DNA from 3 places in the Shewanella sp. Arc9-LZ genome. Region 1 is predicted to be linked to each of the others. Evidence: predicted binding sites of a transcription regulator. Region 1 holds the regulator's gene; each other region holds the start of a gene.
What was found. The regulator LexA, encoded in region 1, represses DNA repair genes until DNA is damaged. The targets are predictions, from matches to a motif close to TACTGTATNNNNATACAGTA.

Region 1 (10,556 bases):
TGCATAAATAACCCAATTCTTTCAGTTTCACACTCAGGGTATTATATAATTTTTTGTCATAAAATTCTGGTGCGGTAATGCCATGCAGCGCGCCTAATCGTTGGGCTAACAAATGGCTATCGCGTTCCAGTTCTGAGCGCTCAAGATCAGGTTTTATTGCGAGTAAATTGAAGATAATCGCATAACGTTGCAACGTTTCACTGATAGTTTCAGCAAGCAGTAACACTTGGGTAATATGACGAGGCGTTATCTCAAACTGATCGCTACCGGTCAGTAAACCTTGTTCAACCATGAAATCTAAAATGCTATCCACATGTTGAGGCACATCATCAATGCTCATAAATAGCTCAGCTTTAAGTAATGGATAAAAGTCCATTACAATGCCATGAATTCGCTGGCGATCGCACACGTCATAATGCACTAAACAACTGGCAATTAATGACGGCAACGCCATCAAATGAATAATATTATTACGGTAATAACTCATGGTGATGGCAATTTTTTCATCAACTGAAATAATTTCACCAATAAGGTCTTTGGTACTAACAAACTTATTTAACGACAGACAGTGATCAATAATTGACTTGCCATTACCTTCGGCCACAGAGGTATAATCGGTATAAGGCACTGTTTTAAGTAAGGCTAAATACAAATCAAGCTGACGTTCTAACTGGCTTCTTTCTAACGCATTTTGCTCTGACGCTAATAACACTAAACTAGTCAATGTTACTGAACTGGCTGCGGCCGCTCCATTAATATTAGTCATTACGCGGTTAGCTAACAAATTAACTGAGGGCGTAAACCAAGATGGTTTTTGGTCAGGATCTTTAGCTAGCTCATCACGCCACTCTGGCGCCTGCTGATTTAAGAACTGTTGTAAATTAATCGGCTCACCAAAATTCACATAACCTTGGCCAAAATTGCCTAACTTACGAATAGCACCAAATACCTGCCATACAGATTCTTTTTTCTTTTTCTTACCGCTTAATTCTTTGTGGTACGTCGCCACTTCCATCACATGGTCATAACCTAAATACACGGGTACTAAGGTTACTGGGCGCTCTATCCCACGTAGCACACTGTTAATTGTCATAGCCAACATACCGGTTTTAGGCGCTAGCAAACGTCCTGTACGCGAACGACCTCCTTCAGTGAAATACTCGACCGCATAACCCTTAGCAAATAACTGATCTAAATATTCACGAAATACTGCGGTATAAAGTTTATTACCATTAAAACTACGACGGATAAAGAATGCCCCACCACGGCGGAACATCGGCCCTGCTGGCCAAAAATTAAGGTTAATACCGGCAGCAATGTGCGGCGGAACCATGCCCTGATAATACAAAATATACGACAGTAGCAAGTAATCCATATGGCTACGATGGCAAGGAACGTAAACAATTTCATGGCCATCATGATGTAACTGTCTTACTTGCTCGGCACCTTTGATATTGATGCCACTGTATAATTTGTTCCATAACCAAGTCAGGAAACGTTCGGCAATACGCACCAAACTATCAGAATAGTCGGCGGCAATTTCATCAAGGTATTCAATGGCGGTTTCACGTGCTTTCTCGACTGTTACTTTCTTATTTGCAGACTCTTCTTCAATGGCTTTTTTGATAGATTCTGATTTTAATAAAGAGGCAAACAACGCTTGTCGATTCGGTAATTGTGGCCCCGTCATCACTTTGCGTTGACGGCGGAAATGCACACGGGCGACTCGGGTTAATTTGTGAGCAATTCTTTTATCAGTACCATGTTCATCGGCCATATGACGAAGCGATAATGCATTAGAAAACTGGACGAAATTATGGCGTCCTAAAAATAAAATCATTAACCATTTACGTAACCACGTAGGGTTTTCACGTTCAAATACAGCAGCTTTCATGCTGTCTTCTTCTTTACCTGGGGTACGTCCCCAATAAAGGCAAACAGGAACCAACTGTATATCTAATTCAGGGCTCTCACTATGAAGTGACAATAAACTGGTAAAATAATTAAGGAATTTGTCACCACTTTCACGTTTACCAAATAGTGGCTTGCGGCCCTCTAAACAGACCACACGAGGCACGGTTAAGCCATCAAGCTGTAATGGCTCATAAGGACTGGGCAGACCAAAGCCCTCGGTGATTTCGCTCAACGCGGCAATATCGCTAATAGATTCCGTTTTCATTAAATAAACCAAAGGTTTAGTTGGATCTATATTGAGGTCATCAAAAGGATCGTGAGGGACCACAATGGTCTGTACCATCCACTTTTGAATCCATCTTAATGCTCGTAAAAATATTGAATCTGGTTTTGACATGGTTATTTTCGCAACATAAGCCACTGTAATATTGTCGTATAGGATACCAGAAACCACCCTGCTTACACTATCAGACCGATCTATCTTTACGTTTAAGCTCTCACTATCAGAAATAACATAAGACAGAACATTAGTAATAGTTAATTAAAACATATTGTTGAGTGATACTTAATCAACAAAATACAAAAAATAGTTGGTTAATACTTGCGCGAACACAAACACTGTATATAATGACAGTCACTGTATAAAAAGACAGGAATCATCATGAGACCGTTAACGCCGCGCCAAGCAGAAATTTTAGACTTAATTAAAAACAATATCGCCGAAACAGGTATGCCACCCACTCGTGCTGAAATTGCGAATCGTCTTGGCTTTAAAAGTGCTAATGCCGCCGAAGAGCATTTAAAAGCATTAGCCAAAAAAGGCTTTATCGAGATCATGCCTGGTACTTCAAGAGGCATTCGTTTACCTCATGAAGAACAGGTTGAAACCGGTCTGCCACTCATTGGGCAGGTTGCTGCTGGTGAACCAATTTTGGCTCAAGAGCATGTAGAGCAATACTATCAAGTCGATCCAAACATGTTTAAGCCCGCCGCAGATTTTTTATTGCGAGTGCGTGGTGACAGCATGAAAAACATCGGCATTTTAGAAGGCGACTTACTCGCTGTACATAAAATGCAGCAAGCACGTAATGGCCAGGTTGTTGTGGCACGTGTTGATGATGACGTCACCGTAAAACGATTTGAACAAAAAGGTAATGTGATTTATCTGCATGCCGAAAATGAAGATTACAATCCAATAAAAGTAGATTTAAGTTGCCAAAGCCTAACCATCGAAGGGCTTGCCGTTGGCGTTATCCGTAATGGAGATTGGTTATGAACAAACTAATGGGCATCGCGCCACGCCACCCGGGCTTATGGGTAGATTTAACTGAAACAGAACTGCATGGCACCCAAACCATTCAAACATTACAAACTGTCACTCAAGGTGAGGCTGAACTGAGCCAATTGTGCAGCAAGTTAGCGATATTGAGCCAGCAAGGCAGATGGATTGTGTTAATTAGTCCGCCCCATATTGGCTATAAACATATGCTGGCAAGTGCTGGTGTAAGAATGGATCGCATTTTACTGGTGCACACCAAAGATGAAGTCGAAACATTATGGGCCATGGAGAAAGCGCTCACTAGCGGTACATCGAGCGCAGTAGTAACTTGGACAAGCTCACTTGATGCTCGCGATAGTCGCCGTTTAGAAATTGTCGCCAAAAGTGCACGTGCATTAGGGGTGGTAATTGAAGATGTGAATGCTCACTTACCTCACAAACATCAACTTGTTAGCCCTACTTTAACAAATGGAACAAGTAATTTTTGCTCATTTCACTAAGCACGAACCCTTCATTACCAAGCCCTGTATTGAATTCAGGGTTTTTTTTCATCTTTTTTCAGCCTATTAGCCAACAAAGTGATCTTGATCAATGTTTAATCTACAAGTAATGTGGTTAACAAGGATGAAACATTTTTATCTTTAATTGGACGTGAATGGCAGTAATCAAGATTACTTTCAGACAAATGAGCCAAATCAAAATTGATAAGTTCAGTAGTAGGTACAAGCGTGGTGCACAGCTAACAATAAAACCGTAGACCGTCTGTTTACAGCCACCAAAGTACTTTGAGGTCATCAAACTTTTTTCGGGAACCGAAGAGTTTGCATAGAGCAGAGAATTACTGTGTGACTCTTCTTTGTAGTTGCTATTTGCAATTAGCAGAGGAGTAGTCTTGTGAAGCAATGGTTGTATTGTTTACTGGTGGTGTTTGTAGCACTTCCGCTTGGGGCATCAGAAATGCCCCTCAACATGACTCAAGGCGTGACAGATATCAGTGGCAAGGTTTATGACCTCCACATGACGATTCTTTACATCTGTTGTGCAATTGGGTTAGTGGTGTTTGGGATCATGATTTACTCAATGATTTATCACCGCAAATCAAAAGGCGCTGTCGCGGCCAATTTTCACGAAAGTACCAAAGTGGAAATTGCTTGGACCGTCATCCCTTTCATCATCTTAATCGGCATGGCTATTCCAGCCACCAAAACCTTGATTGCTATGGAAGATCCCAGTGATGCTGATCTCACCATAAAAATTACCGGGTCGCAGTGGAAGTGGCATTACAGCTATTTTGATAAAGACATCGAATTTTACAGCACATTATCCACTCCCAGAGCACAAATTGATGGCAGTGAGGCCAAAGGCGAGCATTACCTCCTTGAAGTCGATAAGCCATTAGTACTGCCCATTAACCAAAAAGTGCGCTTCTTGATGACATCTGATGATGTTATCCATTCATGGTGGGTGCCCGCGTTTGCCGTTAAAAAAGATGCCAATCCAGGCTTTATCAACGAAGCCTGGACTCGTATTGATAAGCCTGGAACGTATCGCGGCCAATGTGCCGAGCTATGCGGTAAAGACCATGGTTTCATGCCGATTGTGGTGCAAGCATTATCGGAGGCCGATTTTGATAATTGGTTAGTAGAGCAAAAAAAACTAGCAAGCAATGCAGCTACAGCCGCTGCGGCATCAATGTCTAAAACCTTGTCTCTTGAGGAGCTAACCTCACAAGGTGAGCAAATCTATATTGCTAGGTGCGCCGCTTGTCATCAACCCAATGGTGCGGGTCTTCCTGGTGTATTCCCATCATTAATTGGCAGCCCTATCATAAAAGGCCCTGTTAACGATCACCTGAATATCGTCTTAAACGGTAAACCAGGTACTGCAATGCAAGCCTTTGCAAAGCAACTTAGCGCCCTAGAAATTGCCGCAGTAATTACCTTTGAGCGTAATGCGTGGGGCAATAATAGCGGTGATGTTGTTCAAGCTGCTGATATAGGAAACTTTTTAGGCAGTAACGAGGCAAGCACCGAACCAAGTAAAGCAGTAACCGATGCAGCAAATACTATTGCAGCAACGACAACTGACATTACCGATGCGGTTACCGACAAAGCCAATCAAGCTGTCGAAGCCGTAGCAGAAGCTGTTGTACCAGAGGATCTGCCCACGTTAACCTTGGAGCAATTAATTGCTGAAGGTGAGCAGGTTTATGCTACGACATGTGCTGCATGTCACCAAGCCACTGGCGCTGGTTTACCAGGCGCTTTCCCTTCACTTATTGGCAGCCCTGTTGTTACTGGACCGGTTAGCGGACATATCGATATCGTTATGCACGGAAAACCAGGTACCGCAATGCAGGCATTTAGTAGTCAACTTAGCCCGCAAAAGATGGCGGCTGTGATTACTTATGAGCGCAATGCGTGGGGCAATAATTCTGGCGAAGCGGTGCAACCTGCCGATGTCGCTAGCCATGGACAGTAGGGGAAAACAATGAGCACAACAACGCACGATACACTGGCTACCGCTCATGATGATCATCATCACGGCGCTCCGAAGGGGCTAATGCGCTGGCTACTCACCACTAACCATAAAGATATCGGCTCGCTGTATTTATGGTTTAGTTTCATTATGTTTCTTACTGGCGGTGCGATGGCAATGGTGATTCGAGCTGAATTATTTCAGCCTGGATTACAGCTAGTAGAACCTAACTTTTTTAATCAGATGACCACAGTTCATGGCCTCATCATGGTGTTTGGGGCGGTGATGCCCGCTTTTACCGGGTTAGCAAACTGGTTAATTCCAATGATGATTGGTGCCCCAGATATGGCACTACCGCGAATGAACAACTGGAGTTTTTGGATTTTACCCTTCGCCTTTACCATTTTATTAGGTTCACTCTTTATGGAAGGCGGCGGCCCTAACTTTGGCTGGACATTCTATGCTCCGCTCTCAACCACCTATAGTCCTGACAGTACCGCCCTATTTGTTTTCTCCATTCACATAATGGGAATAAGTTCGATAATGGGCGCAATTAACGTCATTGTAACCATTGTAAACTTGCGAGCTCCTGGCATGACCTGGATGAAGTTACCTTTGTTTGTGTGGACTTGGCTCATTACCGCATTTTTACTGATTGCAGTAATGCCGGTGCTCGCAGGTGCGGTCACCATGGTATTAACCGATAAGTTTTTTGGTACTAGCTTTTTTGATGCTGCAGGTGGTGGCGATCCGGTGATGTTCCAGCATATTTTCTGGTTCTTTGGCCATCCCGAAGTTTACATCATGATTTTACCGTCCTTCGGTATTATCTCCGCGATAGTACCAACCTTTAGCCGTAAAAAGCTGTTTGGTTACTCCTCGATGGTTTACGCCACTGCCAGTATTGCCATTCTGTCATTTTTGGTATGGGCACATCACATGTTTACTACTGGTATGCCTGTTTTTGCCGAATTGTTTTTCATGTATTGCACCATGTTGATTGCCATTCCAACCGGGGTGAAAGTGTTTAATTGGGTCGCCACTATGTGGCGCGGTTCAATGACATTTGAAACTCCAATGCTGTTTGCAGTGGCATTTATCATCCTGTTTACTATTGGTGGCTTTTCGGGCTTGATGCTGGCAATTACCCCTGCTGATTTCCAATACCACGACACTTACTTTGTCGTGGCTCACTTCCATTATGTACTGGTGACTGGGGCGATATTCTCCATTATGGCGGCGGCTTACTATTGGCTGCCTAAATGGACCGGCCATATGTATAACGAAACTTTAGGTAAGTGGCACTTTTGGTGTTCGGTAATATCCGTCAACGTGTTGTTTTTCCCAATGCACTTTCTAGGCTTAGCGGGTATGCCGCGCCGGGTCCCCGACTACGCGGTACAGTTTGCCGATGTGAATCAAATTGTGTCGATTGGTGGCTTTGCATTTGGTTTATCTCAGCTAATTTTCCTTGTTGTAGTTCTCAAATGTATCAAGGGTGGCAAACCCGCTGGAGATAATCCTTGGGAAGCAGCCGAAGGCTTGGAATGGTCGATTGCCAGCCCTGCGCCATATCACTCGTTTACCACTCCACCGGAGATTAAATGAGATGACACAGCCAACAAAATCAAATCGTAAGCTATTAATCATCCTGATTGCCGGGTCAATTGGTATGTTTGGGTTTGGTTTTGCGCTGGTACCGCTTTATGACGTGCTCTGCGATACATTGGGGATTAATGGCAAACCCCAAAATAGCGCCAGTAGTTATGAAGCGGTGGTGGTTGATAAAAACCGGACCGTAACCATTGAATTTGTGACTCAAGTTCAATCAGGTATGCCATGGGAATTTAGCCCTAAAGTTAACCAAATAAGCGTACATCCTGGGGAGCTCACTCATGCACAATTTTTGGTTAAAAACCTATCGACACGTGACACTGTAGGCCAAGCAATCCCTTCGGTATCGCCAGGGCAAGGGGCTGCATACTTCAATAAAACGGAATGTTTTTGCTTTAATCAACAACCTTTGGCTGCAGCAGCAACAGCAGAACTACCACTGATTTTTTACGTGGACCCTGATTTACCAGCGTCCATTAACACATTGACTCTCTCTTATACCCTTTATGACATCACCGATAGACAGGCGATCGTCATAGAGCAAGGAGCAGCAAAATGACAACAAAGTATCAAACTTATTATGTGCCAACCCAAAGTGCTTGGCCAATAATCGGTGCTATCGGTTTATTTTTAATTGCGTTTGGCGCAGGTAATTATGTACAACAATTAACCACTGAAAAAACCTCTGGCGGTTACATTTTAATAACCGGCTTGGCCGTGATTATCTTTATGATTTTTGGCTGGTTTAAGACCGTTATTGATGAATCCATGGCTGGACTGTATTCACCGCAAATGGATCGTTCATTTAGGCAGGGAATGAGTTGGTTTATTTTTTCAGAGATTATGTTTTTTGGGGCATTTTTCGGCGCGCTATTTTATGCCCGCATGATTTCAGTACCTTGGCTTGGTGGCGCATCTAACAATGCCATGACCCATGAAGTGTTGTGGCCTGCATTTGAAGCTATGTGGCCATTGGTTAAAACACCTGATGGCACCGCAACAGAAGCCATGCCATGGACGGGTTTGCCGTTAATTAACACTATTATACTGCTAACCTCGTCGGTTACCTTGCACTTTGCTCATACCAATCTCGAAAAAGCCAATCGTAAACCTTTGATAATCTGGTTAGCGTTGACGGTAATTCTGGGTATTGCGTTTCTCAGTTTACAGGTTGAAGAATATAGCCATGCATACCAAGAAATGGGGCTTACGCTCTCTTCTGGTGTCTACGGCAACACCTTCTTTTTGTTAACCGGTTTTCACGGCATGCACGTAACGATTGGCACCCTGTTCTTGATTATTTTATTACTCAGAATTGTAAAGGGCCACTTTAGCCCCGACAAGCATTTCGCTTTTCAAGCTGGGAGTTGGTATTGGCACTTCGTTGATGTGGTGTGGTTATGTTTATTCATTTTCGTATACGTACTATAAAACCACGTATTAACGACTAATAAGGTCTGGGGTTAGGTTGAATGTAACCAAGCCCCAAAGCCACCAGCAATACCATTATAACGACAACAGAAAACAATACGCGCCGGCCGAGAAAACGACTCATTGATTGTTGATGCTCGCCCTTAACCATAATAAATAAGGCCCTACCTAAGTTAAATAATATGAATACAAGCAACGAGACTAAAACTAACTTAACGATGAAAGGTGTTGTCACAGGCAATCCTTTTAAAAGTGTGGGGGTGTCTCGGGTATTATTCGTAATCATTACTTTGGTCGTGTTTAGCTTGTTGGTCAAGTTAGGATTATGGCAGTTATCACGAGCAACCTTTAAACAAGAGTGGCAAAGCACACTACTTCAGCGTCAACAGCAACAAGCTGTCACTTATGAGGAAATGTTGGCAATAGTTGAATTGTCAGCAGCATCAACAAGCTCTCAGCCGGAGACGAAATTACTCACGGGTTACCGTCTATCGATATCAGCTAAACCAATTAACAACATGATGCTGTTATTAGACAATCAAGTGTATCAAGGCCAGGTGGGATATTTAGCGTATCAAATTTTTGAAATAACCCCTGAACAACCTTGGATATTGGTCGAGTTAGGCTTTGTACCTGCAAACAAGGACCGCCGAATTTTACCTGAACTAACCCCGTTAAAAACAAATTACTACACGCTGGTTGGCCGAGTTTATCAAAAACAACCCAACCCATTAAGTGACCGACTCGATGCAGAGCAATTAACCGATACTCATGCTCCAGTACGTTTTCAAAATATCAATATACCCGCACTCACTGACATGCTTGGCCATACGCTGACGCCTGTGGTGCTGCAACCCGACAATGTTCCAAATTATCACCTGCCTCAACCTTGGATACCCATTCCATTGTCGGCACAAAAACATCAAGGGTATGCCTTGCAATGGTTCACCATGGCAGCAGTATTTTTAGGACTAATGAGTTGGATAGTATTTCGACAATTTCGACGCTAAGCACCGTCGTTCATAATTAACTTAACAATAATATCAAATGATAAAGAGGAGATGGAATGAACTCCCTACCGAAAAAAAGCAATAAAGCACTACTGGTCTTACTGCTGGTATTTATTTTACCGGTTGCCTTAGCCAAATTAGTGTTAAGCCTAGAGCTGTATAACGGAGCAGCAACCAACAAAGGGGCGCTGATCGCTCCCGACATAAACTACACCAACTTAGCCATGGAAAACCCTAAACCTCATGCATGGCAAGTACTGTTTTTTTTACCCGAAACCTGCAATGAGCAATGCCAAGAACGGCTGTATATTTTACACCAGAGCTATATTGCCCTCGGCAAAGATAGGGATCGTGTTACCCCAATCATTGTAGTAAACAGCCACAGTGACACCAAAATTCTCAAGCAATTAAATATCTCATTTGACCAAGCAAACGCCAATGACGCACTTGCTGCACTACTGACCAATCAACAGCTTATTATTGTCGACCCTCTCGGTAGCTTAGTCATGCAATATGACAACGTAATAGGTCACGACGCCAATATTGCTCAGGGCAAAGCCATGATTGCCGATTTACGCAAAATGCTTAAGTTGTCGAGGGTTGGCTAATGGCAATACAGCGATTAATCAAATTCACATTAGTGTTTACCTTGGCGGTTATTCTAATGGGCGCCTATACGCGCCTGTCTGATGCTGGATTAGGTTGTCCTGACTGGCCAGGCTGTTACGGCCATTTAGCGGTGCCGAGTGCAAGCCATGACTTAGCCAATATTGAAAGTCGATTTCCTGATGCTCAAATTGAGCCAGAAAAAGCTTGGCTTGAAATGATCC
Region 2 (10,556 bases), 2.1 Mb from region 1:
ATTAAACGGAAGGCCACTACTATTGGCTGAGTTCGAAGATAAATTGGGTGAGCGTTTATTTCAAGGAGCTATAAATGGAGCTGCTGTAATGTATGAGCTAGTTTACGCTAGCGATGCGTCTCTACATGAGAAATATACTGAGTTACGCGAGCTAGCCAAAAAATTATTTCCAGGTGAAAAGTTTGTAGCCTGGATAAAAATGTAATCGGGTAGCCGGAGGTATCTAACCTCCAGCCCTCACATCACACTGCATGCGGCTCCGCACTAAACTTTCTTATTAGGATATTGAACTGCGACCCATCCATCTCTCAGTGAATATAATCCTGCTTTTTTCAGATATTCATTACTAATGGTAATGCGAAACGGAGGCTGTAGAGTTTCAACCCTAAATGGTTTATGTCCATAAATGAGCTAGTTACTGATTGAAAATATCTAAATTCAACTTTGAACTTGAGACTGTTGAAGAAAAATAGCGTGAGCCTGACAGGACGTCAGGCTAGCTTTCGCGGTACAGGTCGTTCCTTGGCATCCTGCCATCACGACATACGTGAATCCATTCACATCAGATGTACCATCGAAACAGTTAGCATTTTCACTCTTTATTACAAGAGGGGCCGAGGCCGATTACAAACGAGATTCAAAGCTGGATTAATTTCCGTCGCAATTTTTCGCTGCTGTTGTTTGGTTAAACAGCGAAAATGTTGCCGGAACGGCAGGGGTGATCCAAGAGGGGATTGCTGTTGATCCTCTTTTGGCCCGTGCAGGGTGGAACCTTGCGATGTTAGTCTGGTGTGGGCGAAGCGCCACGACGTTAGTGGCCGCAGGCCATAAGTACAAAACAAAAAAACACCTGGATCCCGGCTCAAAAGCATTACCGGGACGACGTGATAGTTGGGCGACGAGAAGGCTGTTAGCAATCATCTGTTCATATATGAGTTAGATGCTTTACTTGAAAATTGATAAATTCAACTCTGAACTTGAGGCCGTTGAAGACTCTTTATAAAAGAATACGTGAGCTGACCATGGACTGCCTGTGCATCTAAAGAAACTGCTTCGGACTTATTTATGAAAATACACAGTTTCTCTACGGTAAAAGCTTATCAAGAGAAAATTGTTAACCGACTTGAAAAGTGTTCAAACGATATTACCAGTAGCTGATTAATCAATCCGAATGTTTGTCTAGGTCTTCACTCGCCTCTGCTATTAACCATAAGCTTGCTGATATTATTTTAGGAATTGGCATAGATAGTGATACAAAAATGCCCGTCAGTTAACTGACGGGCATTTTTGTGGCGGATGCTTGTTGCAATCGCGGCTCGTTATTGCAGCTATTTACGCACTAAATTACCAAATACGTACGCGCTGATCTTCAGGCAAGTACAACTTATCACCTGGTTTAACATCAAAGGCTTTATACCAAGCATCGTGGTTACGCGGGGCGAGGGCACGGTAACGACCTGGTGCATGAGTGCCGGCACGTAACTGAGTTAGCATACTTTGCTCGGTACGTTTTTCTTTCCACACTTGAGCCCAAGCTAAAAAGAAACGTTGATCGCCAGTAACGCCATCTATCACCGGGGCTTCTTTACCATTCAAGCTTAATTTGTAAGCATGGTATGCCATTGATAAACCGCCTACATCGCCAATGTTTTCTCCGAGACTGTTACGTCCGTTAACAAAGTTTTCAGGGATTGGTTCATATTGGTTGTATTGCGCAGCGAGCTTATCGGCTTTAGCATCAAAAGCGGCTCGATCTTCATCTGTCCACCAGTTACGCTGAACGCCATTGGCGTCTGATTTAGAACCTTGATCATCAAAACCATGGCCCATTTCGTGACCAATTACGGCACCGATACTGCCATAGTTAACTGCTGCATCTGCGTTTGGATCGAAAAATGGCGGTTGTAAAATTGCCGCAGGGAACACAATTTCATTAAACGAGCTGTTGTAATAGGCATTGACCGTTTGCGGTGTCATACCCCAACGATTACGATCCGTTTTTTCCAGTTCTTTCGCTACGCTATCGGCTTGGAAATATTTGCGCAGATTCTTAATATCACCCATTAAATCATTTTTAGTGAGGGTTAAGCCATCAAACTGTTGCCACACATCGGGGTAACCAATTTTAGGGTTAAATGCCGCTAACTTAGCATGGGCATTCACTTTAGTTTCGTCGCCCATCCAATCTAAACCATCAATGCGTTGGCCTAATGCTGTGCGCAGGTTCTTAACTAACTCGGCCATTTTTTGTTTAGACGACTCAGGGAAATAACGCGACACATAGACTTTACCAATAGCGAAACCTAGAGACTGAGTGCCAGACATTTCTTCAACTGCACGTTTCCAGCGCGGACGAGGTTGCTCTTGCCCAGTGAGTTCTTTGCCAAAAAAAGCAAAATTGGTATTAAAAATGTCTTCAGACAATAACCCTGCATTATTACTAATGGTGTGGAATGTTAAATAGTCTTGCCACACAGTGAGCGGTTGTTGGTTAATTAAGCCAATCATAGCCTTAACCGGTTCAGGTTCAGATATGTTGAGTTGTGGTACTTGGTAACCACTCTGTGCGAAATAGATATCCCAATCAAATCCAGGATATTGCTTAACCAATTCTTCACGTTTGAGTTGGTTTAAGGTTAAATCACGGTCACGGCGTTTTTCTCTAGGCCATTGTGCCTGTGCTATTTTTGTTTCAAGGGCAAGAATTGCCTCGGCACGTTTTGCACCGTCATTTATACCAGCAAAAGCCAGCATTGCAGCGATATGCTCAACATAAGCTTTACGAATTTTAACGAAACGCTCACTGTCTTCGAGGTAATACGAGCGATCGGGCAGGCCTAAACCACCAGCACCGATGGTCATTTCATATTGATTGGGATCTATACGGTTAAACCACATGCCACCCCAAATAGGGGACGATGTACCAGTAAGCCATGCTTCACCGAATACTTTGGTTAAATCTTGAGTTGAGCTAATCGCAGCAATTTGATCTAAGGTGGCTTTAATTGGTGTGATACCTAGTTTATTAATGGTGTCGGTATCCATATAGGCATGATAAAAATCAGCAATTAATTGTTCTTCGGCAGTTAAGTCACTGCGGCTGGCAATATCGTCGATAATTGCTTTCACTTGATTTTCACTGCGCTCAGCTAAGGCATTAAATGCGCCATAACGAGTTTTGTCGGCAGGCATGACAAAGTTGTCGTACCAAGTGCCACTTGAATACATAAAAAAGTCATCGCCAGGTTTAACGGCTTCATTTCGTGCAGCTAAATCCACACCAAAAGTACCTAACTCTGCTTTAGCGGGGGCCGGTGAGGTCACGGCTGCAAGCTTAGTGTTATTTGTATCAGATACGCCGCAACCACTTAATAGTGCTGTGGTTAATCCAATCGCAATTAAGGATTTATTCATTGTTATCGTGTTCCTTGGTCTATTTTTACAGAATTATTTGCCTAGCCATATTGAAAGACTGACAAAAAATGTCAATGTTCGAATTGTTAGCAAATTTAACTAACGCTGAGTTAAGCAATGAAATGCGTGGCTGAATATGTGCTGGTTTGATGTTTATTGGCTGTATTGTTTATTTGAGAGGCAGAGATAAGAGCAGTTGATTATCATCAGCATAATTAACCTAAACTTGGGATAAAAGTGAGTTAGGCTTTGTAATATTAACGCTGCCAGTGTTAAGCCACCTAACTATGTTGGGTTGCTATTTTTCTTGGGATTGGCATCAGTATTGATAGTGCTACAAGTAGTGCTATAGATAGCGTTATTGTTTGAGTTTGTTTACTCAATACGCTGTAAAACAGCTTAATAGTTAGGTTTATGATTTACTCCACCGCTCACACCACCGCTCATACAACAAAGCTTACACAACATTGCTGACGCGACAACTCTGACGCGAGAATGCTGACAGTAGGCTGGAGTGTTTAATCTGAATGTTGTGGTAATGATTTATCAATTTCCTTTGCCAACTGAGCCAATAAGTTGCTGTACGCGCTGACCAACTCCGCTGCCGTCGAACCTGCATTAGTGACCGCGATAAAATTTTGTTTTGCCAATGTTTGGTTTAATGGATTGTTTGTTAGCTCCCAGTTGGCATTGAGCCTGGCATTATTGCCATCTCGGTTGAGGGAAATAACCTTGATTTTAATGCTGTACAGGGGGCTGTTGTCTGCTTGCCAAGGAAATAACACTAGGTTACGACGGTTATCGCTTTGGCTGAGATTGATACTCATGACCCGGCTGATTCCTTGTTCAAGCGGTTCAGCCCAATAACTATTGGCAAATCGTTGCAGGTTACCATCGTCAAGTTGATACATCAGCTGTGTAAAATGTAAGTATTCGGCGACGTCAATTGGCCCTATACCAATGTCATACTCTAACGCAGTACTGCCCGACACTATTTGGTTGGGTATTGCAGTTAACACAAAGTACTGTTTTTCGGGAGAGCTTTGGCAGCCACTCACCAAACTCAATAGCAGTAAACCGATCCCCCAGTTAATGGTCCAAACTCCATATTTCCCCATGACATTATTCTCCTAAAGGTAGAGCTTTTTTACCGCGTATGATGGCCTCAGGTTGTTCATCTAAGGTTTCACTCAAGCTACGTAATGATCGAGCCGTGCGGCGGATTTCTTCCAAGGTATTGGTGAGTTCTATCAACAAGGGCGAGTTTTGGTCGAGTGTGTTACCTGCTTGGCTTGCAAGCTGATTCATGCTTAATAGTGTATTGCGTAATTCAGTTAAACTATGGTTCAGCGACTCAACGAGCTTGGGTTCATCATGATTTAATTGCACCAGTAAATTATCGAGTTTTAACAGTACTTCAAGCCCATTTTTACCTAACGCTGCTTGAGTGTTGTCCAAGTTAATCGCGGTGTTGTTAACGGCTTTGGCTGCATTATCAAAATTATCCAATGCTTGCTGTATTTTTCCGCTGGCAGCAATGTCACTGAGCTGCTGGGCTAAATTGTCGACATTGTTGACTAAACTTTTTAAGTTTAACGATTGCAGGTCTTTCGACAACGATTCGAAATCAGTCGCGATGGTCGGCAATTCTAATAATTGGTCTTTTTCGCCATGGAATAACGGCGAGGTGTTGGGAAAGAAATCCAGTTCAACATATAGCAGTCCGGTGAGTAAACTCAGATAATTCAGCTGGGCGCGTAAGCCGTTATCGATGGCGTGTGAAAAAAACTCTTCACCTACTTGGATCCCCTTAATATTGATACGTTTCAACAATAAGTCGGCATGAACTGCAGCCGTGACACCCTGGCTACTGTCGTTAGGGAAATCGATACTGATATCGCTTATTTCACCTATTATGACCCCTTTTAATTTTACCGGTGCGCCTACCTGTAACCCTTGCACTGAACTGTTGAAAAACATCACTACCGGGGCTTTCTCTGCAAATATACGCCCCCCAGAAAAGAACAGTAATGCAATAAACACTAAGATAATAGCGCCAAAAATAAAGGCACCAATCGCGAGCGGAAGTCGTTGGTTTTTACTCATGATATCTCCGATTTTTCGGTACGATTGAGAAATTGACGAACCCTAGGCTGGCTACTGTGTATTTTTAATTCTCGTGGGTCACCACAATCGAGCATAGTATTGGTCTCATTATCCAAAAACACACAGCGAGTGCCGATTGACAATATACTGGGCAGCTCGTGGGACACGATGATCACGGTAGAGTCTAGCGCTTGGCATATTTGCACGATCAATTGATCTAATCGCATCGAGCTAATAGGGTCTAAACCCGCAGAGGGTTCATCAAAAAATAACAATTGAGGGTCTAATGCCAGCGCCCGCGCTAATCCTGCGCGTTTGTGCATACCGCCACTTAACTCGGCAGGGTAAAACTTCTCGAAGCCCGCTAAGCCAACTAATGCTAGCTTATAGGCAACGGCTTCTGCAATTTGTCGCTCCGAAAGGTCGGTATAGAGCTGCAGGGGTAAAGCCACATTTTCGCCAAGCGACATGCTCGAAAACAATGCGCCTGTTTGGAAGGTAATCCCCCAATTTTTGAGCATTGCTACCTGCTCGGGTTCATCTGCTTCATAAAAGTTTTTGCCTTGATAAAGTACTTCACCCTTTAGTGGCGTGAGTAATCCCACCATCGATTTGAGCAAGGTTGTTTTGCCACAACCACTGCCGCCAATGACAAAAAAGATATCATTCTTGTTAATGTCGAAGTTGAGTTTTTTTTGCACCTCGGTACTGCCGTAGCCGACTGATAGATTACGTACACTGATAAAGGCATCATCAACCATGGTTAGATCCCTAATTTATCGTATAAGATATTAAGCGCCGCATCGGAGACAACCAAAAAAACAATGGCCTTAACCACAGCGTGGGTCGTCGCTAAACCAACGGCATTCGAGTCACGTCCGCAAAGCAGTCCTGCTTGACAACCCGCAATAGCAATTAAAAACCCAAAAATTAAACTCTTTATTAAACCAGTGGAAATATCTACCCAATCAATCGCAACCTGGGTTTGCAAAATATATTGGGTATAACTCACGCCCATGCCGTTAGCAACTAACGCACCGCCAATCATGCCTATTACATCCGAATAAATACACATTAGCGGCATAATAAAAATTAATGCTAATAACCGCGGTAAAACCAGAAACTCCATAGTGGGAATGCCCATCACTCGCAGCGCATCAATTTCTTCATTAACTTGCATGGTGCCTAACTGCGCCGCATAAGCAGCTCCGGTTCGGCCGGCCATAATAACGCCTGTCATTAGAGCACCCATTTCACGCACCATTCCGATAGCCACTAAATTAGCCACATATACCTGGGCGCCTAATTGACGCAGCTGTACCGAGCCTAAATAAGCCAAAATCATTCCCACTAGCAGACTAATTAAGGTCACAATCGCAAGCCCTTTAGGCCCAGCTTGTTCGATAAAAAACACGATATCACTTCGGCGAGTTCTCGCTCTGCCAACCAACCAACGCCCGAGTGCCAAAGTGCAGTTACCGACAAATACTAATCCATCGTGTACTTGTAAGCCTTGGTTAATCAATCCTCGACGTAAGGTCGGCCATAGCCCGCCTAGGGCACCTTCATTAGTTGGTTGATAAACCGCAACATCGGTAGCGAGCAGCAGTAGTTGCTGCAACCCTTGAGGTGTTTGTTGAGTGTCTAGTGATAGTTTATGTTGCTCACACCAGCGAGATAATTGTAATAAGGCAATGGCGAGGCTTGAATCCCAATGAGACAACTCTGTGGTGATTAAAGTGACAGATTGGCAATTAGATGGCAGCTCAGCACAAATATCTGCGCCTAGCGGTGCTTGGCCTAATTGCCAATCACCAGCAAGGTTCAGTAAGCAGTTATCATCGTGCATGTCGATATGGAATGTTGCGAGTGTCATGCTAGACCCCCGAGCCAATATGAAATAAGTCTATTCGTTTGTTTAATAAATAGGTTAGCTTGATTTTTGATCCTGTTATCAGTGTAGACCAAGCTCATTGATTATATTTTGACCTTGGACATATTATTTCATCAATAATGAAGCTATCACTTTGATGTATTGACGCTTTGCTACATTGAAGAAGCGTTAGCTATTAACCGATGTTGTTGTGCAGAGGCAATAAAAACGGCGTTAACGATTGAACATAACTGCCGCTTGTCGTGATTTAAAGCAAATAAACTTGCGCTGACAAAATTTAACGCTAATATATACTGTGTTTTTATACAGTATATATATTAGAGGTTGTCATATGCGCGTTATTCCCATTGCAGCCAGTGCCGGCATTACCGGTTTTGAATCTCCTGCCGCTGAGTACCTTCAATTAGGCCTCAGCCTTGATGAGATATTAATCCAGCATCCAAGTTCCACTTTTATCGGCTTAGCCCAAGGTGAGTCGATGCAAGGTGTGGGAATATATGATGGTGACTTATTGATTGTCGATCGTCATGAAACGGCTAGAAATGGCGACGTGATAGTGGCTAATTTTAATGGTGAGTTTGTGTGTAAAATTCTCGACATGCATCGGCGAATGCTGATGTCGTCTAATGAGCAACATTTACCTGTGACCATCTGCGACTATGATGACTTTAGTATTGAAGGTGTGGTGATTCGCTCAATTCGTTGTCATCGTCAAAGCCCACTGCTTATCAGCAAAAAAGGTTAGGTAACAATGTTTGCCTTAGTCGATGCCAATGCTTTTTATTGCAGTGCAGAACAGGTTTTTCGTCCTGACTGGCGCGGCAGACCGATTATTGTACTGAGCAATAACGATGGCTGTATTGTCGCGGCTAATCGGCAAGCAAAAGAGGCGGGTATTGAGAAGTTTTTGCCTTACTTTCAAGCTAAAGCATTATGTGCCCAGCGCAATGTCATTGTGTGTTCATCTAATTATGAATTGTATGCCGATTTATCGGCAAAGATGATGGCAATAATTGGTCGTTTTGCACCAGAGCAACATGTGTACTCCATCGATGAAAGCTTCCTGTCTTTTAAACATTGTTATCCCGCAATCAAATGCCTGCATAGCCAAGGTCAGTTAATTCGCCGTGCCGTTTGGAAAGAAGCCCGCCTGGCGGTTTGTGTAGGCATGGGCCAAACGTTAACCTTAGCTAAAATAGCCAATCACGCCGCTAAAAAAATACCGGGATACCAAGGTGTGTGCGTTATCGACACTGCGCAGCAACGTCATGACATTTTACGCCAGCTTGCCGTTAAAGAGGTGTGGGGTATTGGCCGGCGCATCAGTAAAAAGCTTGAATTGATGAATATTCGCAGCGCATACGATCTCGCCTCTATGCCACCGAGTCTAGCCAGAAAACAATTTAGCATTGAAATTGAACGCACCGTACGAGAACTTAACGGCGAAGTGTGTAAACAATGGGATGAGGCTAGGGCAGATAAAAAACAAATTTTCTCCACTCGTAGTGTGGGCGAACGTATTTGCGATTTTGAATCGCTATTACAGGCATTGAGTAAACATGTTGGCATCGCAGCAAGTAAAGCTCGTCAACAAGGCTCACATTGCAAAACCATGTTGTTATTTGCCAGTAATTCGCCCCACGACGAGCGGCCTGTGAGTTATAAAGTTATCGTACATTTTCCGTGTCCAACCAATTGCACCATTGAACTCACCAAAGCCATGACAGACGCCGCCCCGAGATTATTTAGCAATGGTGTTCGTTATTACAAAATTGGTGTGGGCCTGGTTGATTTAGCCAGCGAGAAACATTTTCAATTTGATTTATTTAATACCGCGAAGGTCAATTATGCCTTGATGGATACGCTTGACGGCATCAACCAACGATATGGCCGCGATACAGTGTTTTTGGCGGCACAAGGAATAGAACAAAAATGGGCCATGCGCCGTGATTTACTCACACCTCAATATTCAACCCAATGGAAATGCTTACCCAGCATTAAATGCTAAGGTTTTATATTACTAAGGTTTATGACTAAGGTTTATGACTAAGGTTTATCATAACAGTGGTATTGCTCTGTCATAACACATGCAAGGTTGGGGCATTCAACTATGGCTAAACCTTAAAATGTGATTCAGCTCTGATTATCACTCTAATTAAATTGTTAATGTTGAATCGTACTCATCATATGGCCGACATAATGCGAAATACGCTGTTAAACATAGCAATGATAATTTCACTACTTGGACAATTACTTGTTCCAAGTTTTGCTATGTCTAATGAAATGGCCATGTCAGACATGCAGTCGAGTAGTATGCATCAATCAACGATGATGCAAAGTGACTGTGATACTAACGATGACTGTTGCTTAAACGATATGAGTCAATGCATTAGCCATTGTCATGCGGTCGCGAATGCATTTTTGTTATCAGCAACAAACCTCACCAATGCTCTACTAACGAGTGCCAAAGTGAGTTCGCCTTTATGGACATCAACACCCACCATTCTAGTAAGCCAAAATCCGCCTCCGATAGCTTAATTCTTTATGTTTATTAGTTACCCACATTAATTTATAAAGATTTTTGTTGCTTCAACTATAAGCATCAAAAAGTTAACGGAGTTTATTATGAAAAAATTCATTGCGATCACACTATTATCTTTAGCCAGCTCAGCAGCAATGGCTGCCACTATCTCATTACCTGACTATTTAATCTTTACTGCGGTCGATGGCAAATCGACATCAAATAAAAGTGAAATGGAGGTGTCTCCTGGTCAACATTTAATAGAATTACAGTTTTATGATGTGTTTTCATCAGGAGCAGATGATACGAATTTTATTAAGTCCGATGCGTTATATTGGAGTCTACATCTAACCAAAGATGAAGATATTCACGTGCGTAGCAAAGAGATTTTCTCTTCAACCAATGCAAAGAAATTTATTGCATCACCGGTGATAACCTTAGACCGCGCCAGCGTAAAAGGTGAAAACGTCAAATTAGTTAATCACGAAGAGTTAATGGCTATTATCATGAAACAACACAGTCAAATGATGCAACAATAGTAAAATTGATAGGGCGCTTACATAGCGCTCTATCGTTATAAAAACCTGCTTGACCTATGTGCTGCACGTGGGTTTATAGTCA
Region 3 (10,556 bases), 2.4 Mb from region 1:
ATTTGAATTAACACAGACGATATAATTACAGTCATTTAACCATTAACGAAAAAAGTTTATTTTCATAGACTTATATATATTAACGGGGTGCTACTTCACACACCACTAATCAATCAAACGTTTGAAGTAAATACTCTATAATTTATTAAGTGATTTGAAATTCCCATCTTGGTTAAGGACTAATTTGAACTGTCCTTGAATACCTTGAGGAGTTAAATAAGGTCTAAAATACTTACCATTGATGTGCAACACACGACCGTGGTGATCTCTTACTTGCACTTTCTCTGCAAGTCCTTGGTAATATGGTAGAAATGCTTCATAACTTACGTTAAGAGAAAATAATAACTCCATAATTTACTCCATAAAAAGGAGAGCAAGCTCTCCTTTTTAACATACTAAACAGTCTAACTATTCATACTAGATGAATAGTCGTTGACGCTATTATTCGGCCAATGATTTAGTGACTTTTTCATATAAATCTTTCGATAAATCCGGTAAAGCTTTTAACTCTGCTAAACACTGTTTCATTAATTGCTGACGATGTTGATCGAATTTGGCAAACTGAATTAATGGTGTGATCATTCGCGATGCGACTTGTGGATTCGACTTATTCAATTTGACTAAAATTTTAGTCAAATAACGGTAGCCTTCGCCATCAGCACGATGAAATTGATAAGTGTTTGCGGCGGCAAAAGCCCCAATCAATGAACGTACTCGGTTCGGGTTAGAAAAACTAAAACTGCTGTGTTTTGTCAGCGTTTTAATTTGATCTATCACTTCATCGCTATTCACTAACGCTTGTAATGTCAGCCATTTATCCATCACTAATGGCGTTGATTCCCACGTAGACTCAAAGTCACTTAATAACATAGGTAAACAGGCTAGTTTGGCTGTAGCTGCCGCTTTCAAAGCCCCTAAGCTATCAGTCATATTTTTAGCTGAATAATATTGCTTTTCAACTAACGATTCATGAGTATCGGTCACTTGACATAACAATGACAAGGCAATGTTTTTAAATGCACGAGCACCAGCGTTATCTAAAAGTATCAGCTCTCGATAACGTACCAATAATTCATCTTCACAAGCTGATGCAAGTTCTTCAACAACAAACTCTCTGGCTTTGGCCAAAGCATCTAAATCAACACTATCTACCTGCTCAATTAATGCAGAAGCAGTAGGAATAGACAAAATTTCAGCCACTAAAGCTTGGTCTATATTCGCATCTAAAATGACGCCTCTAAATGCTTCAACAACACGAGTATCAACCATCATGACTTGCTGCTTTTGCAACTGAGCAACGTTATTCCAAATGGCTTGGCTCACTAACTGCACAGATGCTTCCCAACGCGCCACTTCGCTAGAAGCATGGCGCATAAGATGCACAAGTTGATCAATGCTAAAATCGTAAACCAATTTAACAGGTGCTGAAAAATCTTGTAGTAAAGATGCTATAGGTGCGCTTTCTAGTCCATCAAACACAAAGGTTTGGTTGGCCTTAGTCACATCTAGCACTTTATTGACTATTGATTGCCCTACACTATCCAACAGCTCAACACTGAACGGAATATGCAAGGTTTGGCCCTTCACACCTTGCGACATCACTTGTTGAGTAACGGTTAAATGGTACTCACCTTTATCCGCATCAAAACGGTCTTTTACCGTCACAACGGGTGTACCAGCTTGGCTATACCAACGACGGAATAAGGTTAAATCTTTACCGCTAGCATCTTGCATAGCATTAACAAAGTCATCGCAGGTTACCGCTTGGCCATCATGACGCTCAAAATAGCACTTCATTCCAGCTTGAAAGCCTTCTTCGCCTAGAATGGTGTGCATCATGCGGATAACTTCAGCGCCTTTATTATATACCGTCACAGTGTAGAAATTATTCATTTCAATTACACTTTCAGGCCGAATAGGATGTGACATTGGACCGGTATCTTCAGCAAACTGTTGATTTTTCATCACTCGAATAGCATGAATTCGGTTAACTGCGCGCGACCCAACATCGGAACTAAATTCTTGATCACGAAATACCGTTAAGCCTTCTTTTAAACTTAACTGAAACCAATCACGACACGTGACTCGGTTACCTGTCCAGTTATGGAAGTACTCATGGCCTACAACCGACTCAATACCATGATAATCTTCATCTGTTGCACTGGCTTTATCAGCGAGCACGTATTTGGTATTAAAGACATTCAAGCCTTTATTTTCCATCGCACCCATATTGAAAAAATCAACTGCAACAATCATATAAATATCAAGATCATATTCAAGACCGAAACGAGTTTCATCCCATTTCATTGATTTCTTCAATGATGCCATAGCGTGATCAGCTTTATGTAAGTTGCCTTTATCAACAAAAACTTGCAGTTTGACTTCACGACCAGTTTGAGTCGTAAAACTGTCATTAAGTAAATCAAAGTCTCCAGCGACTAAGGCAAATAAGTAACTTGGTTTAGGGAATGGATCATGCCATTTGACAAAATGACGACCAGAACGAGGCATCTCCCCTTTATCAATTAAATTGCCGTTACTTAACAAAAATGGAAATGCCTGTTTATCGGCTTCAACGCGCACGGTATAAATAGCCAGAACATCGGGTCTATCTAAGAAATAGGTGATCCGGCGAAATCCTTCTGCTTCACATTGGGTACAATAAGCACCGTCTGACATGTAAAGCCCTTCAAGACTCGAATTTGCCTCAGGGTCAAGCAAAGTGACCACTTCTAATTCAAACTCATTTTGGTCCGTACTAATTATTAATTGGTTGTCGTGTTGACGATAGTTAGCTGCTACACCATTAAGTTTCACTGTACTTAGCGAAAGTTGTTCGCCATCAAGCACTAAATCATGCTGATGCTCACCATTACGGATCACCTTACTGATGGCTGTCACTTTAGTGTTTTTGCCATCCAGAATAACGTTCAAATCAACATGGGTAATGGTGAATGAAGGCTTGGTATAATCTTTTAGGTGTTTTTCTTGCGCTTGGTTCATACATGTTCCTCTTGAACGGTACTAATGCCAATATGATTAAATGGGCGTGGTCTTTATCGAATTGGTACTGTTTTTAGTGATTGTGATTAAGAAAAAACGCGCCTAAGCGCGTTTTTTAACAGTAATAAAAAATTACTTTGAGTTAGTTTTAGCTATTTTTTCTACGTCAGCCATATCGAGGGTGATATAAGCCGTTTCATCTAAAAAGGGATCAGGTAACTTGCTATCATCTGTTTTTTCAATATCGTCTAAAGACTTCACGGCAGCCAAACCTTGATGGATTCGACGTGCGTTTGCTCGGTCTAAAGCACGCTTATCATCGTCTTCACGAGAAGCAATTCGTTCACTCTCAACAAGTGATATTGTTTTGTCTTTATGATGTTTTTTAAACTCAGTAATGTCTTGGTATATATAACTGAACTCTACATCTTTGCTGATACGCTCTTTATGTTTAACATCAAGATTGTTGATCAGCATAGGGTTGATATTCCCTAAAGTAGAGTACTGAGCAACGGGAACCTTATCCCATGGCAGAGCATTCTCTTCCTCTGACTCGCCGTATTCGCCAGCCTCTAAAGCACTTGGAAAACGGACATCAGGCGTAACGCCTTTTAATTGAGTGCTGCCACCATTAATACGGTAAAATTTAGCGATAGTATATTGTACGTGACCAATTGGCTTTTCATACATGTCATAAATACGACCCAAGCTTTTATGTTGCTGAACAGTCCCTTTACCAAAGGTAGACTCACCGACGATAAGTGCACGGTCATAATCTTGTAAAGCCGCAGCAAAAATCTCTGAAGCCGATGCACTATAACGATCAACCATCACCGCCAATGGGCCATTATATGCACTGGCGCCATCATTATCACGATTTTGATTAATGCCACCATTAGCATCACGGATTTGAACAACTGGGCCCATGTCAATAAACAGGCCTGTGAGTAATGTCGCTTCGGTTAATGCTCCACCGCCATTACCACGGAGGTCAATAATAATCCCTTCAACATTGTCTTTTTCAAGTTTAGTGATTTCTTTAGCCACATCTTGTGACAAATTCATATAAAATCCAGGGATTTGAATCACCCCGACTTTACGATTGGCATACTGGCCTTCTTTAGGCTCAACCACTTTTGAGGTCGCGGCACGGTCTTCTAAACGAATTTTATCTCGGGTAATGACCACTTCAAAAGGTTTAGCATTAGCCCCGCCTTTATTCGGTAAAATCTGTAATACGACTTCACTTCCTTTTGGCCCTTTGATCAAATCAACAACATCATCTAAACGCCAACCTATGACATCAACAATGTCACCGGTTTTTTGACCAACACCAACAATTTTATCTTCTGGTGATAATTTCTCGCTATTGGCAGCAGGCCCTCCGGCCACTAAACTTTTGATGACGGTGTAGTCATCATCCATTTGCAACACGGCCCCAATACCCTCAAGACTTAAATTCATTTCCATTTGGAAACGTTCTGCATTACGAGGTGATAAATAACTTGTATGAGGTTCAACACTACGAGCAAACGCATTCATGACTGTTTGAAACACGTCTTCGCTTTGTGTTTGGCTTAAACGCTTAATGGCATTGTTGTAACGCTTCTCGAGCACTTCAACAATTTCAGGCCACTTTTTACCGGTTAATTTAAGATTTAACGCGTCATATTTAACGCGCTGACGCCAAAGTTCATTCACTTCGGCTTCATCTTTTGGCCATTGCGCATCTTTGCGATCAAATTCATACGCATCGCCAGCTTGAGTAAAATCGAACTCTTTATCAAGCAAAGACAACGCATAAGCAAAACGCTCATAACGACGTTTCTGTACTAGGTCGTACATGGTAAATGCAGGGCTAATATCGCCTGATTCAACCATGTTATCAAACTGGTTTTGATATTGACTAAAGCTCGCAATGTCTGCCGCAGTCAGCACATTACGACGATAATCAAGTTGCTCAAGAAAACGGGTATATATTTGCTCAGAGAATGCATCGTCAAGTACAAAACGATGATAATGCGAGCGAGTAAACAAAGTTGTTACTCGCTTGCTAGCCACTTTATGTTGTGGCTCTTGTGCTAGTTTAGGTAACTCGCTGATTTGAATCGTTGGTGAAATTGCCCATGCCGAAAAGCCGACAAATAAACTGGCAATTGACGCGGCCAAGGTAAGTTTTCGCATCAACAAGTACTCCTTAAATTTCTATAATAGTATGTGCTCAGCACGTACTTTGATGGATAAGCCAGAATCTAATTGAACAAGCACATCCTCTTTATTAATATCAGTCACAACACCAGGAACAGGTGTGGCACCTAATTTAACATTAACGCGTTGTTTTTGTTTTAAATCTTCTAGCTTAGCCGGCACAAGTTTAATCACTGGAGCCGCTACCGGTGCAGGACGTTCCTTTTTAACGGCAGGAGCACGTTTAGGTGCCACTTTCTTTGCCGGCTTTTTAGGCGCTAACGCTTGACGTTTTGCTTTAGCTTTATCTTGGCTTTCTTTAAGCGTCAAAATAGCATGGTCAATGTGCTCTTGTTCTAATTCAGCACATTCATTACCGTCAAGATCTATACGTTTAGCACCTGCTTTAACGCCTTTCAAATAGCGCCAGCTGCTTGTGTAACGACGAAGCGCTACACGTAATTGTGTTTTACTGACTTTAGAATCATCAGCTAACCGTTCAGCCAAATCTTGAAACAAACCAATTTTTAATGGCTTCGTTTCACCTTCTGCAATAAAGCATAAAGGAAAGGTTTCATATAAATACGCTAAAATTGCGTTGGTGTCGGTCAACTTGTCTGTTGATTCCATTTTTACTTCCACGTTAATAAAGGGACTGATTATGCGGCATACAATTTGCCTTGCAGTCGTTCATCTTTCGTTAAACCTTACTGTTAAGGCTTAACGTACAAAATATCACTATCCGCCAGTTTGCTAAAGTCATTGAAACAAACCTTAACAATTTAACCAAACTTACTCTCAGCTTAATCATCGCTCATCAGTAAATCCAGCACAAATGCGTATAGCGGCATATTATAAAGCCCGCGACAGCGAATGCGACCATGATTTAATCTAATTTGTTCGCTATTTAACCAAATAGGCAAGTTTCGAAACTTTTTACCATGTTTTCTAAACCAATTTGATCATCTTGATCGAATCGATTCAGTAATGGGCTGTCAATATCTAACACTGCCACAACCTCATTACCCTGCCTAACAGGGATCACGATTTCTGAATTACTGGCAGAATCGCATGCAATGTGGCCATCAAATTGATGAACGTCGGCAACTCGTTGGGTTTTATTTTCTGCTGCGGCAGTGCCACAAACACCTTTGCCGATATTGATACGGGTACAAGCCACTTTACCTTGGAATGGTCCAAGGACTAATTGTTCACCACGCTTAATATAAAAACCTGCCCAATTTAGGTCTTCTAGGTTGTCATTTAGCAACGCTGAAAAATTTGCCATAGCAGCAATCAAATCATCTTCGCCTTCAAGTAAAGCTTGTGCTTGACGATTTAATGTTTGGTAAAATTCGGTTTTCATGTCCATTCCTTAAGCTGACACTCAATCGAAGAATGAGTGATGAATACGACTATTCTGCAGATGTAGTTTTAGCCGTAGTCTTTTTAGTTTTCGCTGTAGGAGCGTTTTTAACCTGTACGATGCCTTTTAGCAAGTTAGAAAGCTCATCTTTATTGTTTGCTAGATAAAATGCCAGCTGTTCGCATTTATTTTCATCAAGTCCGAGGTCTGCCTTAATAAGAAATGGCACTAGGTTATCGGAAATATCGAGCATCTTATCGTAGGCATCAGCCTCTTTCTTCGATATAAATGTCATCTTTTCCACCCCTTCTCTGACCACGACAAATTGGGTTATCACTGCCATGATGTAATCCTCACTGTTTTTATATACAGTGCATAGAATCTCACATAGTTAACTTATGATGCAAGTGTTCTGATTATTCTGATATTATCAAGCACAAGAAAATCGAGATTATTTAACAATTAACTCATTTTTCTGCCAATATAAGGCCAAGCAGAGAGGTTTGACTCTTCGCTACCCAATAATGTGTTTTACTATGGATTAGATTAATTCTTCATGCATGAATTTGATGATCATGATTCTATAATTTTATGCCAATCATGTGATTTGGCAGTGAGAAAACGAGCTTTGCCTTCAAGTGCCCGTGCGCTTTGTCCGCGTTGCCACACGGCGCTCTATGATTCACCTTATTGCTCCATTAATGGCATGCTAGCGTTATGCGTTGCGGCGTTAATTATTTTTATTCCTGCTAATTTATTGCCAGTACTCGAAATCCACTTCCTTGGCAGTGTACGAACCACTACGGTGCTGCAAGCTGCTGTGACGGTTTGGGCCGAAGGATATTGGGTTGTAGGCCTAGCGGTAATGGTTGCTGCAGTTATCGCGCCTGGGTTATTGATTTTGTCAATTATGGCTCAAGTTGTAATTGTAAAATTAAAACTGCACAACTCATTTTGGCAAAGAACCTACACTACATTGTTAAAAAATCATGGTTTGATATCACAAATGACCATGTTAGAAATTTATGTCATCAGTTTTCTCGTGTCGGCCTTTCAGTTATCAGACTTTTCCGATGTGTATTTTGGTATGGGAACATTCAGTTTTACAATGTTGTTTATCATCATCTTATTTTTACAACGTGAATATAATCTAGAACACATGTGGAGTTATGTAGATGCCTAGTACTCCAATTACACCATCCAATGAACATATAGTGGACAGCACTAAGCAAACTGCGAATACCGATAACGAGCCGAAAACTGAGGTTTTACCTCATCTTCAGGGCAAGAAAATGGGCTTATGTTTATGCCCTGTTTGTCGCAAACTTAACGTCACAAGTAACAGTCATTGTCGACGTTGTTTTAGTCAATTAAGTAGCCGTAATTATGCCAGCATCCAACAAAGTTGGGCTTTATTAGTTACCGCGACAATTTTACTTGTTGTCGCCAATATTTACCCTATTACCTTATTAACTAATCGCGGAGTGGTCACCAATGACACCATTTTTAGTGGCATTAGTCATTTAGTCAAAACCGGTATGTTTCCGATTGCTATCATTGTTTTCACTGCCAGTATTTTAGTACCTTGGCTTAAAATTATTGGCTTAGCGACTTACTTGACGGCTATTAGTTTTAACTTACCAATATCAAAAAGAAAATTAATGGTTGGGTTTCACATTATTGAATGGATCGGCCGCTGGTCAATGCTCGATTTATTCGTTATTTCATTAACCGTTGCCTTAGTTAATATGGGGCAATTATTAGACGCAAAACCTGCACCTGCCGCGACAGCATTTGCGTTAGTTATCTTACTAACACAAGTCGCAGCAAAAGTGTTAGATACTCGATTACTTTGGGACCGCTTGGAAAACACTGATGACACAAATTGAATCGCCTAAAATTGTGAAGAAAAAGTTATTCTCGCCAATATGGTTATTACCGGTTGTTGCTTTGATATTAGGTGCCTGGTTAGGGGTCAAAAGCATTAAAGAATCCGGCATTGAAATATTAATACATTTCCCTAGTGCTACGGGTATTGATATCGGCAAAACGTTGGTCAAATACCAAGGATTGACGGTAGGTAAAGTCACTGACATTGGTATTGACGATGATCTAAAAGGGGTAAACGTTAAAGTTATTATGGATTACCGTGCCGACCCTTTCCTCAATAAAAATACCCTTTTTTGGTTAGTAAAACCTAAAGCAAGTATTACCGGAGTTGAAGGGCTCGATACGTTATTTTCTGGTAATTATATTGCCCTTCAACCTGGTGATGGTCGCTCTGCAACCGTATTTGAAGCACAACGTGAAGCGCCTGCGATACTCCCCGGCAGTGAAGGACTGATGATCGAACTAAAATCCCCTAAACTGGGTTCGATTGATGTTGGCTCGCCTGTATTTTACCGTCAAGCACCTGTCGGAAGCATTGTCAGTTATCGCCTCGACGGAAATAAACAAATAATTATCAGCGCATTTGTTCAAGAACAATATGCCCATTTAGTCAATAAAGACTCCCATTTTTGGAATGTATCGGGCTTGAAAATCGATGCTTCTTTAGCGGGGATAAAAGTCAGCACTGAAAGTATCGCGTCTATTTTGGCCGGCGGCATCAGCTTTGATACCGGCAACTACACTGAAAAAGCCCAAAATGGTGATGTTTACAACTTATATGAGGATGAACTCACCGCTATTGGAGGTGTTCATTTTGATTTAACTGCATCTAGCAGTGAAGATGTTAATGAAGGCACCGCCATCACCTACCGCGGTATCGTTATTGGTGAAATAGAAAAAGTAACCTTAACCGACACTGGAGTGAAGCTTATTGCTCGGGTTGAACATCATTACAAAGCATTAATTACCAACGATAGCCAATTTTGGATAAGTGGTGCCGAGTTATCATTAAAAGGTGTCAAAAATATCAGTAGACTGGTTACTGGCAGTGTTATTAATGTCTTACCAGGCACTCAAATAACCGAAGAGGCGATGCAATTTGAATTGGCATCACATGCTCCCGATTTGCTCAGTCAAGACAAACTTAAATTGACGGTAGTTGCCACGACTCACACAGGTGTCAGTAATGGCGCGCAAGTGCGATATAAACAATTGCCTATTGGGCAGATAACCAGTATTGGTTTAAGTAAAGACTTTTCAACTGTTGAATATAACATTGAAATTCAACCAGAGTTTAAGAGTTTGCTGACTAAGGGAAGCTTCTTTGTTCCTGAAAGTGCCATAGCCATTAATGCTTCACTAGAGGGCGTTAATGTTAAAACTCGCGACCTCACTACGATGTTGGAAGGCGCTATTAGCTTAATTCCGGGTAACAGCGAAATGCTGCTTTCGGCTAATAGTACTTTAACACTGCACGAATCAATTGAATCGGCGCAAACGCTTTACGCTCAACAACAGCTGACACCCTTTACTTTAACTAGTATTGATGGTGCCGACTTAGCTGAAGGCTCGCCAATTTATTACAAAAAAATGCAAATAGGCTCAGTGAATAAAGTCAATTGGTTAGCTAAAACGGATAAATTTAATATCGATATCAATATCGACAATAAATTTGTTCCGTTAATTAAGCCGACTACGGTTTTTTGGCGTAATGACGCTGTAGCCATCAATGCCAGTTTAGCCGGTGTCGATATCAATGTTGCACCATTGAAAGGTGCAATAAATGGCAGTATTACCCTTGGACATATAGACGACAGAGTTGATACTGAAAATAATCAACCTAATCTACGATTATATGACAACAAGTCACTCGCACTCATGCAGGCTAAAGTCATCAACCTCACTCTGCCTGTGAGTACTAAAGTGTCAGAAAAAGCGGCTATTCGCTATCAAGGGCATAAAATTGGTGAAGTGTCACAGGTTAAACTAAATCAAGATTTAAACACTCAGAATGCACAAGCTTATATTTATGGCCATTACGTAAACCATTTTAGTGCCAGTGACACTGAATTTTTTATCGTCGATGCACAAATTTCTTTAGCGGGTATTA

Region 2: a site for LexA is predicted at 7,706-7,725, ahead of GUY17_RS10270 (LexA family transcriptional regulator). Genes of this name have one in related genera too.
Region 3: a site for LexA is predicted at 6,911-6,930, ahead of GUY17_RS11920 (YebG family protein). Genes of this name have one in related genera too.

What each region holds. Positions count from the first base shown of each region.
Region 1 covers NZ_CP048031.1:288,783-299,338, reverse strand. Annotated here, with positions in the region: gene plsB (glycerol-3-phosphate 1-O-acyltransferase PlsB) at 1-2,311, opposite strand, end outside; gene lexA (transcriptional repressor LexA) at 2,576-3,190, shown strand; gene GUY17_RS01400 (cell division inhibitor SulA) at 3,187-3,693, shown strand; gene coxB (cytochrome c oxidase subunit II) at 4,088-5,674, shown strand; gene ctaD (cytochrome c oxidase subunit I) at 5,684-7,279, shown strand; gene GUY17_RS01385 (cytochrome c oxidase assembly protein) at 7,281-7,844, shown strand; gene GUY17_RS01380 (cytochrome c oxidase subunit 3) at 7,841-8,716, shown strand; gene GUY17_RS01375 (DUF2909 domain-containing protein) at 8,733-8,951, opposite strand; gene GUY17_RS01370 (SURF1 family protein) at 8,899-9,726, shown strand; gene GUY17_RS01365 (hypothetical protein) at 9,783-10,334, shown strand; gene GUY17_RS01360 (heme A synthase) at 10,334-10,556, shown strand, end outside.
Region 2 covers NZ_CP048031.1:2,376,599-2,387,154, forward strand. Annotated here, with positions in the region: gene GUY17_RS10235 (hypothetical protein) at 1-205, shown strand, start outside; gene GUY17_RS10245 (M13 family metallopeptidase) at 1,345-3,414, opposite strand; gene GUY17_RS10250 (PqiC family protein) at 3,933-4,532, opposite strand; gene GUY17_RS10255 (MlaD family protein) at 4,537-5,520, opposite strand; gene GUY17_RS10260 (ABC transporter ATP-binding protein) at 5,517-6,281, opposite strand; gene GUY17_RS10265 (ABC transporter permease) at 6,284-7,396, opposite strand; gene GUY17_RS10270 (LexA family transcriptional regulator) at 7,746-8,159, shown strand; gene GUY17_RS10275 (Y-family DNA polymerase) at 8,166-9,422, shown strand; gene GUY17_RS10280 (hypothetical protein) at 9,614-9,952, shown strand; gene GUY17_RS10285 (DUF2057 family protein) at 10,040-10,474, shown strand.
Region 3 covers NZ_CP048031.1:2,786,107-2,796,662, forward strand. Annotated here, with positions in the region: gene GUY17_RS11895 (DUF2835 domain-containing protein) at 136-351, opposite strand; gene pepN (aminopeptidase N) at 442-3,003, opposite strand; gene prc (carboxy terminal-processing peptidase) at 3,136-5,187, opposite strand; gene proQ (RNA chaperone ProQ) at 5,209-5,820, opposite strand; gene GUY17_RS11915 (GAF domain-containing protein) at 6,098-6,556, opposite strand; gene GUY17_RS11920 (YebG family protein) at 6,606-6,899, opposite strand; gene GUY17_RS11925 (paraquat-inducible protein A) at 7,113-7,739, shown strand; gene GUY17_RS11930 (paraquat-inducible protein A) at 7,849-8,445, shown strand; gene GUY17_RS11935 (PqiB family protein) at 8,432-10,556, shown strand, end outside.